Regions from separate parts of the Streptosporangium sp. NPDC020072 genome, predicted to be linked through region 2. Evidence: predicted binding sites of a transcription regulator. Region 2 holds the regulator's gene; each other region holds the start of a gene.
What was found. Region 2 encodes HrcA, which represses chaperone genes, less so after heat shock. Its sites were predicted from a motif close to TTGGCACTCTCNNNNNGAGAGTGCCAA; they were not measured.
Positions count from the first base shown of each region.

Region 1: a site for HrcA is predicted at 1,699-1,725, ahead of ABZ470_RS06860 (DNA starvation/stationary phase protection protein). Genes of this name have one in related genera too.
Region 3: a site for HrcA is predicted at 1,737-1,763, ahead of ABZ470_RS40990 (FmdB family zinc ribbon protein). Genes of this name have one in related genera too.

Region 1 covers NZ_JBEYAB010000003.1:114,829-118,097, reverse strand. The annotation lists gene ABZ470_RS06870 (VIT domain-containing protein) at 1-1,072, opposite strand, end outside; gene ABZ470_RS06865 (MerR family transcriptional regulator) at 1,069-1,689, opposite strand; gene ABZ470_RS06860 (DNA starvation/stationary phase protection protein) at 1,804-2,271, shown strand; gene ABZ470_RS06855 (NAD(P)H-binding protein) at 2,386-3,225, opposite strand.
Region 2 covers NZ_JBEYAB010000003.1:404,629-407,897, forward strand. The annotation lists gene ABZ470_RS08295 (16S rRNA (uracil(1498)-N(3))-methyltransferase) at 1-209, opposite strand, end outside; gene dnaJ (molecular chaperone DnaJ) at 243-1,385, opposite strand; gene hrcA (heat-inducible transcriptional repressor HrcA) at 1,398-2,411, opposite strand; gene ABZ470_RS08310 (hypothetical protein) at 2,607-3,269, shown strand, end outside.
Region 3 covers NZ_JBEYAB010000028.1:31,439-34,707, reverse strand. The annotation lists gene ABZ470_RS41000 (5-formyltetrahydrofolate cyclo-ligase) at 1-105, shown strand, start outside; gene ABZ470_RS40995 (potassium/proton antiporter) at 166-1,671, shown strand; gene ABZ470_RS40990 (FmdB family zinc ribbon protein) at 1,791-2,102, shown strand; gene ABZ470_RS40985 (MDR family MFS transporter) at 2,114-3,269, opposite strand, start outside.

The DNA of each region.
Region 1 (3,269 bases), 290 kb from region 2:
TCGCCTCGGACAATCCCTCGCCGAGTCCCTCGGGACCCTCGACGACGGTGTCGAAGGACAGCACCGCGAACCGGTCACCGGTGGTGAGCGTGTCGACGATGCGGGCCGCCGCGCGCCGGGCCGCGACCATCTTCCAGCCGGTCATGCTGCCCGAGCGGTCCAGCACCAGCACGACGTCCTTCGCCCTGTCCGTGACCTGGGCCGGGCCCGGCACGACGGTCAGGGTGAACGTGCCCTCCCCGGAACCGTCCTCGGGGTCTTTCCCGGGGTCGGGGACCAGGGCCAGCGAGGTCGAGGCGTCGAAGGCCAGGCGCAGGACGAAGTCGCGGTCGAGACGCTCGCCGGGGCGCAGCCGTACGGTGTTCCCCTCCTCCTGGACCACGTGCAGGCTGGAGCGGATCTCGCGCAGGTCGAGACCGGCGGGGTCGATGGAGACGGCCAGCGACAGGCGGACCGGGTCGGGGAATCCGGGCAGCAGCACCGGGGGTGTGATCCGGGAGGCGTCGGGCACCGCGTCGGTGTCGCACGCCCAGCCGTCACCCGCCCGTTCACCGTCCAGCGGGGCGCCGGGGACGTAACGGGGAGCGACGACCAGCGGGAAGCGGAAGGTCGCCGCGCCGTCCTCGTAGGGGAGCGGCTGGTCGAGCCCGAGGCGTACGGTGACCCGCTCGCCGGGCACGATGTTGCCGACCCTGATGGTGAAGACGTCGGGCCGGTCCTCCTCGGCGATCGCGGCCCGCCTGCCCTCGGCGACGGCCTGGTCGTAGTCGGCCCTGGCCTGGCCGCGCTCCTTCAGGACGCCCTCGACGACCCGGCCGTCGGCCTCCATCGTGAAGGAGGTGACGGCGGCGCGGTCGGGCAGCGGGAAGACATAGGTCGCCTCAAGCGCCACCTCGTGCGGGTTGCGGAAGGTCTGGACGACCTCGACCCCCGCGGCGAGGCCGCAGACGCCCGCGGTCACCTCGACGCTCTCCAGCGGCAGATTGCCCCGGTCGGTGACGAGGGCCCCGAGACCGGCGCCGGGGACCGGCTCGCACTCCTCGGGGCGTAGCGCCGTGATCTCGGTGATCATGGTTGGTTCCCTCCGTGATCGGGGTTGTCGGGTTTGCCGGGGATGCCGGGGACAAGGCCGTGCTCGCGCAGCACCGCCAGGAGCGTCTCCGCGGCGGCGCCGATGTCGGCGAGCGCGCCGGGGGAGAGGGGATGTCCGCCGTCGAGCAGCAGCGTCACCCCGGCGGCCAGCCGTACGCCGTTGACCTGGGCGGGGACGGGCCGCGCCCGCGGCCGGGGGGCGGATGTCCTGGGTGGTTCGGCCCAGAACCTCGGGCGCGCGCCTCCGCCGCCCGCAGGGCCCGCAGGAGGGCCCGGCGAGCTCGGAGAGGCCGGCGAGGGGAGGTCGGCGACGGCCTCAAGGGTCTGGTCGCTCGCCCCGGCCAGCTCGGCCTGGATCTCGGCGATGGTCAGCCCCTCGGCCTGGCGGCGTTTGACGGCGACGAGCTGGAGCAGGTGACGCCTGCCGTACAGGGCCACGCGGCCCCGGCGGGACGCGGGCGGGTCGAGCAGGCCGATCGTGGCGTACCACCGGATGAGGCGTTCGTTGGGCACGTCCCTGACCCGCCCGTTGAGCTGGGCGGTCGGGGACAACGCGGCGGAGGCCCGCTCCGCCAGCTCACCGATGGTCCATTCCATATGACGATAGTGACACTGTCACAATGACAGTGTCAACATAAGGGCCATATTGATGGGTAGGGACGTTTCCGTACAAAACGGAAACCGATCCTGCAAGCAGGGGGAGGACACCACATGTCCGCGATCACCAGTTCGCTCAAGGGCGAGGACAAGAAGGTCGTCATCACCGCGCTCCAGGGCGCGCTCGTGGATCTTCTGGAGCTGTCGCTGCTGGGCAAGCAGGCCCACTGGAACGTGATCGGCCACCATTTCCGCTCGCTGCACCTGCAGCTCGACGAGATCGTCGCCTCGGCCAGGGAGTACGCCGACACCGTCGCCGAACGGGCGGTCGCTCTCGGGGGCAACCCCGACGGGCGCGCCTCGACGCTCGCCAAGACCAGCGAGCTGCCGGAACTGGAGGCCGGTTACATCAACGACGGCAAGGTCGTCGCCGCGATGACGGACATCCTCGGATCGATCATCCGCAGGATGCGTGAGCGCGTCGAGGCGACCGAGAAGGCCGATCCGGTGACCCAGGACATCTTCATCGAGATCACCCAGAAACTGGAGGAACAGCACTGGATGATCGAGGCCCAGCGCTAGGACCTGTTCCGTGGGTCGCCGCCTGGGCGGCCGCGGTGGACGTGAGGATCCACAGAACAGGTGCCGTATCCGCTCGGGGGCGCTCCGGACCGTCGTGGCCGGGGCGCCCCCGCGTCATCGGAAGTCGGCACGGTTCGCGCTCGCCCACTCGGCGAACTCGCGGGCGGGGTGGCCGGTGATCCGTTCGACGGTGTTGGTGACGGGCGCGGGAACGCCGACGGCCGAGGCGGTCACCTCAAGGAGCGTCCGCAGGACCGGCTCGGGCATCCGGGGGTCGCGCCGTCCGAGCGCCTGCTCCACGGTCAGCTCCTCCACCTCGACGGGCGCGCCGACGGCCTCGCCGAGGGCCGCGACGACCTCACGCAGGCGCATCGACCGGGGGCCGGTGAGCACCTGCCTCCGGCTCCGGTGCGTCTCCTCGGTGAGCAGGCGCGCGGCCACCTCGGCGACGTCGTCGATGTGGACGGGGTTGACCTGCGCGTCGGGATGGGCGATGCCGACCCGCCCGGTGGCGCGGATCTCCCCGGCCCAGTCTCGGCGGGCGTTGGTGGCCAGCCAGCTCGGATACAGCACGGTGTGCCGCAGGCCGGACTCCTCCAGCGCCCGCTCGGCCGCCCGGTGGACGAGGCCGATGGGCCGGTCGTACTCCCCGGCCTCGTAGGCGGCGGGGGAGGACAGCAGCACGACGTGCCGCACTCCCGCCTCGGCGGCGATCCTCAGGAAGGCGCCGGTCTCGCCTCTGGTGGGGTAGAGGAACATCGTCTCGACGCCCCGCAGGGCCTGCTCGGCGCCGCGCGGGTCGGTGACGTCCAGCTCGGCGGGCTCGGCGCCCTCGGGCAGCCGCAGTGCGGAGGTGTCCCTGGCCGAGCCGCGCACCCGGTGGCCGCCCTCGGCGAGCAGGGTGAGGAGACGGCCGCCGATGTTGCCCCGGGCGCCGGTGACGAGGATGGTCATGATCGATTCCCCCTGTACGGCTACGATGGATTTGCTTTGAAAGC
Region 2 (3,269 bases):
TAGCGGCGCAGCACCTCCACCCGGAGCGAGTCCTTGCCCGCGTCGAGCACGACGCACTCGGCGACCGCCCCCGCGCCGTCGGTGAGGTCGAGCCGCTCCCCCGTCCGCAGCCGCCGTACGGCAGCCGCGTGGCGGCCCTCGGGGCCGCCGAAGACGAACTCCCGCCGGGCCAGGTCACCCGGCTCCGCCAGGAAGACCGGAACCGTCATCGGCCCTCACAGGCCCCGCGGGCGCCCGCTGGATCAGCGGCCATTGAAGGCGTCCCGCAGGCGGGAGAAGAAGCCCTGCTGGCCGGGGGCGAACTTGCCGGGCGGGCGTTCCTCGCCGCGGAGCCTGGCCAGCTCGCGCAGGAGCTCCTCCTGAGCCTGGTCGAGACGGGCGGGAGTCTCGACGTTGACGTGGATCAGCAGGTCTCCCCTGCCGGTCTCGTTGAGGCGCTGGATGCCCTTGCCGTACAGCGGGATGGTCTGCCCGGACTGGGTGCCGGGGCGGACGTCCAGCTCCTCGGCGCCGTCGAGTGTCTCCAGCGTCAGGATCGTGCCGAGCGCGGCGGCGGTCATCGGGATCTGCACGGTGCAGTGCAGGTCGTCGCCGCGGCGCTCGAACGTCTCGTGGGGGCGCTCGACGATCTCCAGGAACAGGTCACCGGGCGGGCCGCCGCCGGGACCGATCTCGCCCTCGCCGGCGAGCTGGATGTGGGTGCCGTCCTCGACGCCCGCGGGGATGCGGACCTTGATGGTCCGCCGGGTGCGGACCCGGCCGTCGCCGGAGCACTCCTGGCAGGGGTTGCGGATGATCGAACCGAACCCGCCGCACTGCGGGCAGGGACGGGAGGTCATGACCTGGCCGAGGAAGGACCGGGTGACCTGGGAGACCTCGCCGCGCCCGTGGCAGACGTCACAGGTGTCGGGGTGGGTGCCCGCCGCCGCACCGGAGCCGGTGCAGACCTCGCACAGGATCGCGGTGTCGACCACCAGCTCGCGGGTCGTGCCGAAGGCCGCCTCCCGCAGGTCGAGCTCGACCCTGATGGTGGCGTTGCGGCCCCTGCGGGCCCGCGAGCGGGGACCGCGCCCCGCGCCGCCGCCCGCCGCGCCGAAGAAGGCGTCCATGATGTCGCTGAAGGGGAAGCCGGCGCCGAAGCCTCCGGCGCCCGCGCCGCCCGAGGAGAACGGGTCGGCGCCCATGTCGTACATCTGACGCTTGTTGGGGTCGGACAGCACCTCGTAGGCCTGGGTGATGTCCTTGAACCGCTCCTGGGTCTCAGGGTCGGGGTTCACATCGGGATGCAGCTCCCTGGCCAGGCGGCGGTAGGCCTTCTTGATCTCCTCCGCGCTGGCGTCGCGCCGCACCCCCAGGGTGCCGTAGTAGTCACTCTTAGTAGCCACTTAGTTGACCTCTTAGGATGCAGCCAGGATCTGGCTGACGTAGCGTGCCACCGCGCGCACCGCGCCCATCGTGACCGGGTAGTCCATACGTGTCGGACCCAGCACACCGAGCCGGGCCAGTTGCTTGCCACCCGAACCGTATCCGGCGGCGACGATGGATGTGCCCTGGAGACCCGTGTAGGGGTTCTCCGAGCCGATGCGCACCGTCAGCGCCGACAGGTCCGAGGTCTCACCGAGCAGGCGCATGAGCACCACCTGCTCCTCCAGGGCCTCCAGCACGTCGCGGAGCCCGACGGTGAAGTCGGCCCCCGCGAGATTGGCGGCCCCGGCGAAAACGATCTTCTCATCATGCCGGTCCACAAGGGACTCAAGCAGGACCGAAAGGATGGTGGCCGCGACGGGCCTGTCCTCGGCGGGCAGCCGTTCTGGCAGGTCGGCGACCATGTCGGGAACACTGGCCAGCCCGCAGCCGTCCAGGCAGGCGTTGAGCACCGCGCGCAGGTGCGCCACGCGGTTGTCGTCGATGACCTCCTGCAGCTCCACCACGCGCTGCTCGACCCGCCCGGTGTTGGTGATGAGCACGAACATCAGGCGGTGCTCGTTCAGCGGGACCAGCTCGACGTGGCGGACCTTGGAGTTGGAGATCGTGGGGTACTGGACCACGGCGACCTGACGGGTCAGCTGGGCCAGCAGCCGTACCGTGCGCATCACGACGTCGTCGAGGTCGACGGCGCCCGCGAGGAAGCTCTCGATGGCCCTCCTCTCCGCGCCGGACAGCGGCTTCACCTGGGAGAGGCGGTCGACGAACAGCCGGTAGCCCTTGTCCGTCGGCACCCGGCCCGCGCTGGTGTGGGGCTGGGCGATGTAGCCCTGCTCCTCCAGCACCGCCATGTCGTTGCGGATGGTCGCGGGGGACACACCCAGGTTGTGACGCTCCGCGAGAGCCTTCGAGCCGACCGGCTCATTGGTGGACACGTAGTCCTCGACGATGGCGCGTAGGACCGCCAGCTTGCGGTCGTCAACCAACGTGCTCACCTCCTACCTGCGCTCGGACGGGAAACGCCAGGTCTGGCACTCGGTGTTCCCGAGTGCCAAGTGTACGGCTCCAGCCCGGGGGGTGCGATAACACGGCACCAGGATGGGCGGGAGCGGGTCCTGGAGCAAGCCATTGTCAAGTCAGCTGCTATCGCTATCCAAGTGGTAAGGGCCACAATTAGGTATATGTCCAATGATTTCGGATCCCCTTCGGGTTACGGCACCCCCCAGCAGCCGTACGGCCAGCCCCACCAGCAGCAACAGCAGTACCAGCAGGGCGGCCCCTCCTTCGGCTACCCGCCCCCGGGATACGGCGCCCCCCAGGGCCCGCCGCCGAAGGTGAAGCCCAGCGTCGGCTGGATCGTCGGCGTGTGGCTGCTCTTCGTGCTGAGCGTGATCATTGGCTTCGTCGGTTTCGCGGGCGGTCTCTTCAACGCGGTCACCGAAGCCGCCCCGACCTCCTCCTTCGGCCCCGACCAGAAGACGACCGTCAGCATCGACCCGGCGAACAAGCCCGCCATCTACGTCGCCGCGGCCAAGGGCACGAACTTCGAGTGCCAGATCGAGGGCGCCCCGGGAACCGTCAAGCTCCAGCGGCCGAGCTTCCAGCAGACCGTCACCGCCGACGGGCAGCTGTGGGAGCTCGCCCTGCGGATCGGGGTGGACAAGGCGGGCGACTACCCGATCACCTGCACCACCTCGGGCGGGGTCGACGCCAAGTTCGGCGTGGGCAAGGAGATCGTGGCCGACTCGGTGATCAGCGGCACGCTGATGCTGTTCGGCGTGCCGGGGATCGGGTTCCTGCTGGCCGTCATCGTGACGATCGTCGTGCTGGTCAAGCGCAGCGGC
Region 3 (3,269 bases), on a different contig from region 2:
CTGCTCTACGCGAATGAGCTGCGGGAAGACGTCCCCGGAGAACCGCACGACATACCGGTTCGTTACGTCGCGCAACCAAATGGAATCACCCGAATTGTCCCTTGATGTGCCTAACGACTCTGTCCAATACGACACAATGGTCCCTGGAATCAGAGAGGGGACCGGATGGGGTTGGATGTCTGGCTGCTTCTCGGTGCGGGTGTCGTCATCGCGGCGATCGTCGCGGTACGGGTCGCCCACCGCAGCGGACTTCCCAGTCTCCTGATCTTCCTGGCCTTCGGTCTGCTCATCGGTGAGTCCGGCCTCGGGCTCCAGTTCGAGAACCCGGTGCTCGCCCAGCAGATGGGCCTGATCGCCCTGGCGGTGATCCTCGCCGAAGGTGGCCTGACCACCAACTGGAACCACGTACGGCGCTCCATTCCCACCGCGCTCGTGCTCGCGACCGTCGGGGTCGGGGTGAGCATCGCCACCGTCGCCGCCGCGGTGCACACCCTGCTCGACATGGACTGGCGGACCTCTCTGCTGCTCGGCGCGGTCCTCGCCTCGACCGACGCCGCGGCGGTGTTCTCCGTACTGCGCCGCCTGCCCCTGCCCTCCCGGCTGGCGGGCATCCTCGAAGCCGAGTCCGGGTTCAACGACGCGCCGACCGTCATCGCGGTCATGCTGCTGAGCGCCGCCGCCTCCCCCAGCCTGGGAGAGGCACTGCTGATGGTCGTCGTCGAACTGGCCGTCGGAGCGGTCGTCGGCCTGGCGGTCGGGCCGCTCGGCGTCTACGCGCTGCGCCGTATCGCGCTGCCGATCTCCGGCCTGTACCCGATCGCGGTGCTCGCGCTGGCGTTCGTCGCCTACGCGGGCGCCGTACTCCTGCACGGCAGCGGTTTCCTCGCGGTCTACCTGGCCACCCTGGTCATGGGCAACTCCCGGATGCCCCACCGCGCCTCGTCGAGGGGCTTCGCCGAGGGCGTCGCCTGGCTGGCCCAGATCGGCCTGTTCGTCATGCTCGGCATGCTGGCCAGCCCTTCCGAGATGCCGTCGGCGATCATTCCGGGCCTGGTCGCCGGACTGATCCTGGTCGCCGTTGCCAGGCCGCTCTCGATCGTTGTCTCCGCCCTGATCGTCAGGAGCGCGCGGATCGACCGGCTCAACTGGCGGGAGCAGGCCTTCCTGTCCTGGGCGGGACTGCGCGGCGCGGTGCCCATCGTGCTGGCGACCATCCCCTGGGCGGCCAACTCGGTGCACAACGGCGTCGCGAAACTCGTGTTCAACGAGGTCTTCGTGATCGTCGTCGTCTACACGCTGCTGCAGGGGCCGACGCTGCCCTTCGTCGCCAAGGCCCTCGGCCTGTCGACACCGGACGAGGCACGTGACCTTGAGGTCGAGTCCGCTCCCCTTGAGGAACTCAACGCCGACCTGCTGCAGGTCAAGGTGCCGCCGACCTCCAAGCTCCACGGCGTCGAGGTCTTCGAGCTACGGTTGCCGACCGACGCCCAGGTCACCCTGATCGTCAGGGACGGCAGGACGTTCGTTCCCTCGGACTCGACGAGGATCAGGATCGACGACCAACTCCTGATCGTGACGACCGCGGCCTGCAGGGAAACGGTCGAGCGCAGGATGAAGGCGATCAGCCGCCGGGGCAAGCTGGCGGGCTGGTTCGGCGAGCGGGGCAGCTGATCCATTCATTCCCACCCGGAATGCGACAGATCCGACTCGCGTTTATGCTTGTCGGCTGCCTATCATTAGCAGTCGCGTCAGTAGAGTGCCAGACGGCGCGGATCGAAGGAGGAGGAACGGTGCCCACCTACCAGTACGCCTGCAGCGCATGCGGCAACGAGTTCGACATCGTCCAGAAGTTCTCAGACGACGCGCTCACCGAGTGCCCGTCCTGTGCCGGTGAGCTGCGCAAGGTGTTCTCCGCGGTCGGCATCGTGTTCAAGGGCTCCGGCTTCTACCGGACCGACAGCAGGTCCTCCTCTACCAGCACGGTGAGCTCGTCCTCGACGTCCGCCTCCTCCGGCTCGTCCGGAGAGTCGAAGTCAAGCGAGTCCAAGCCGAGCGAGTCCAAGCCCGCCGCCGCCGGCACCCCGGCTCCCGCGGCCTCCTAGCGCGGCACCCGTCACGCTCCGGCGGCTCCTCGGGGGCGGTCGGAGGCCGAGCCGAGCATCTCGTGGGGCAGCCTGTCCAGCAGCTCACGAAGCCCTGGATGCCGCGCGGGGTCCCAGTCGTCGATCATCCGCCGCAGCCCCTCGCGGGCCTCGGCGACAAGTGCCCCGGCCACCCGTTCACCGGCCGGGGTCAGTTCAAGGCGCCCGCCGCCGTCGGTACGGCGGGCCAGCCCTCGCGTGACGAGCAGATCCGCGTACGGCCTGCCCCTCTCGACCGTGACCCCCGCCCGTTCGGCGAGTTCCACGCTTTTCTGACCGCCCCCGGTGCCCAATCTGGCGATCAGCCACACCGAACCCGGCGGCAGGTCGAGACCGGCCGTCTCCCCGAGACGGCGGTAGTAGTCCCGGCGCATGTCCGCGTCGGCCAGTCGCCACAGCCCGCGTTCCACCTCGCGCAACGAGGAACGCTGCGCGGACACCGCGCCATAGCACTCCCCCAGGTCCGCGGGCCTGGTGGTCTCGCGCAACGGCACCTCGGGCAGCAGCCAGGCCGCTGCGAAGGCCACCAGCGCGACGGGCGCGGTGTACAGGAACACCCCGGCGATCGCGTCCGAGTAGGCCGCCAGGAACGCCGCCATGGCCCCGGGCTCCAACCTCCTGACGGCCGTCGGATCCGACTGGACCGCCGTGGCGACCCCCGGCGGGAGCCGTACGGTCCGCGACAGCCGTACGAGGTCGTCGGTCAGCCGTGAGGCGAAGACCGTGCCCGCGACGGCGACGCCGAAGGAACCGCCGATGGAGCGGAAGAAGGTGACCCCCGAGGTGGCCACCCCCAGGTCCTCGAAACCGACGGCGTTCTGCACCACGATCACCAGCACCTGCATCACCAGGCCGATGCCGACGCCCAGTACGAGCAGGTAGACGCTCAGTTCGAGGACCGGGATGTCCACCCGGACCCGGGAGAGCAGGCAGAGCCCGAGCGTGGTGACCGCGCCACCCGCGATCGGGAAGACCTTGTACCTCCCGGTCCGGGTGATGATCTGACCGCTGACGATCGAGGTCACCAGCATGCCCGCCATCATCGGCAGCAGGTGGATGCCGGACCACGTGGGCGAGACCCCCTGCACGACCTGGAGGAACAGCGGCATGTAGGTGAGCGAGCCGAAC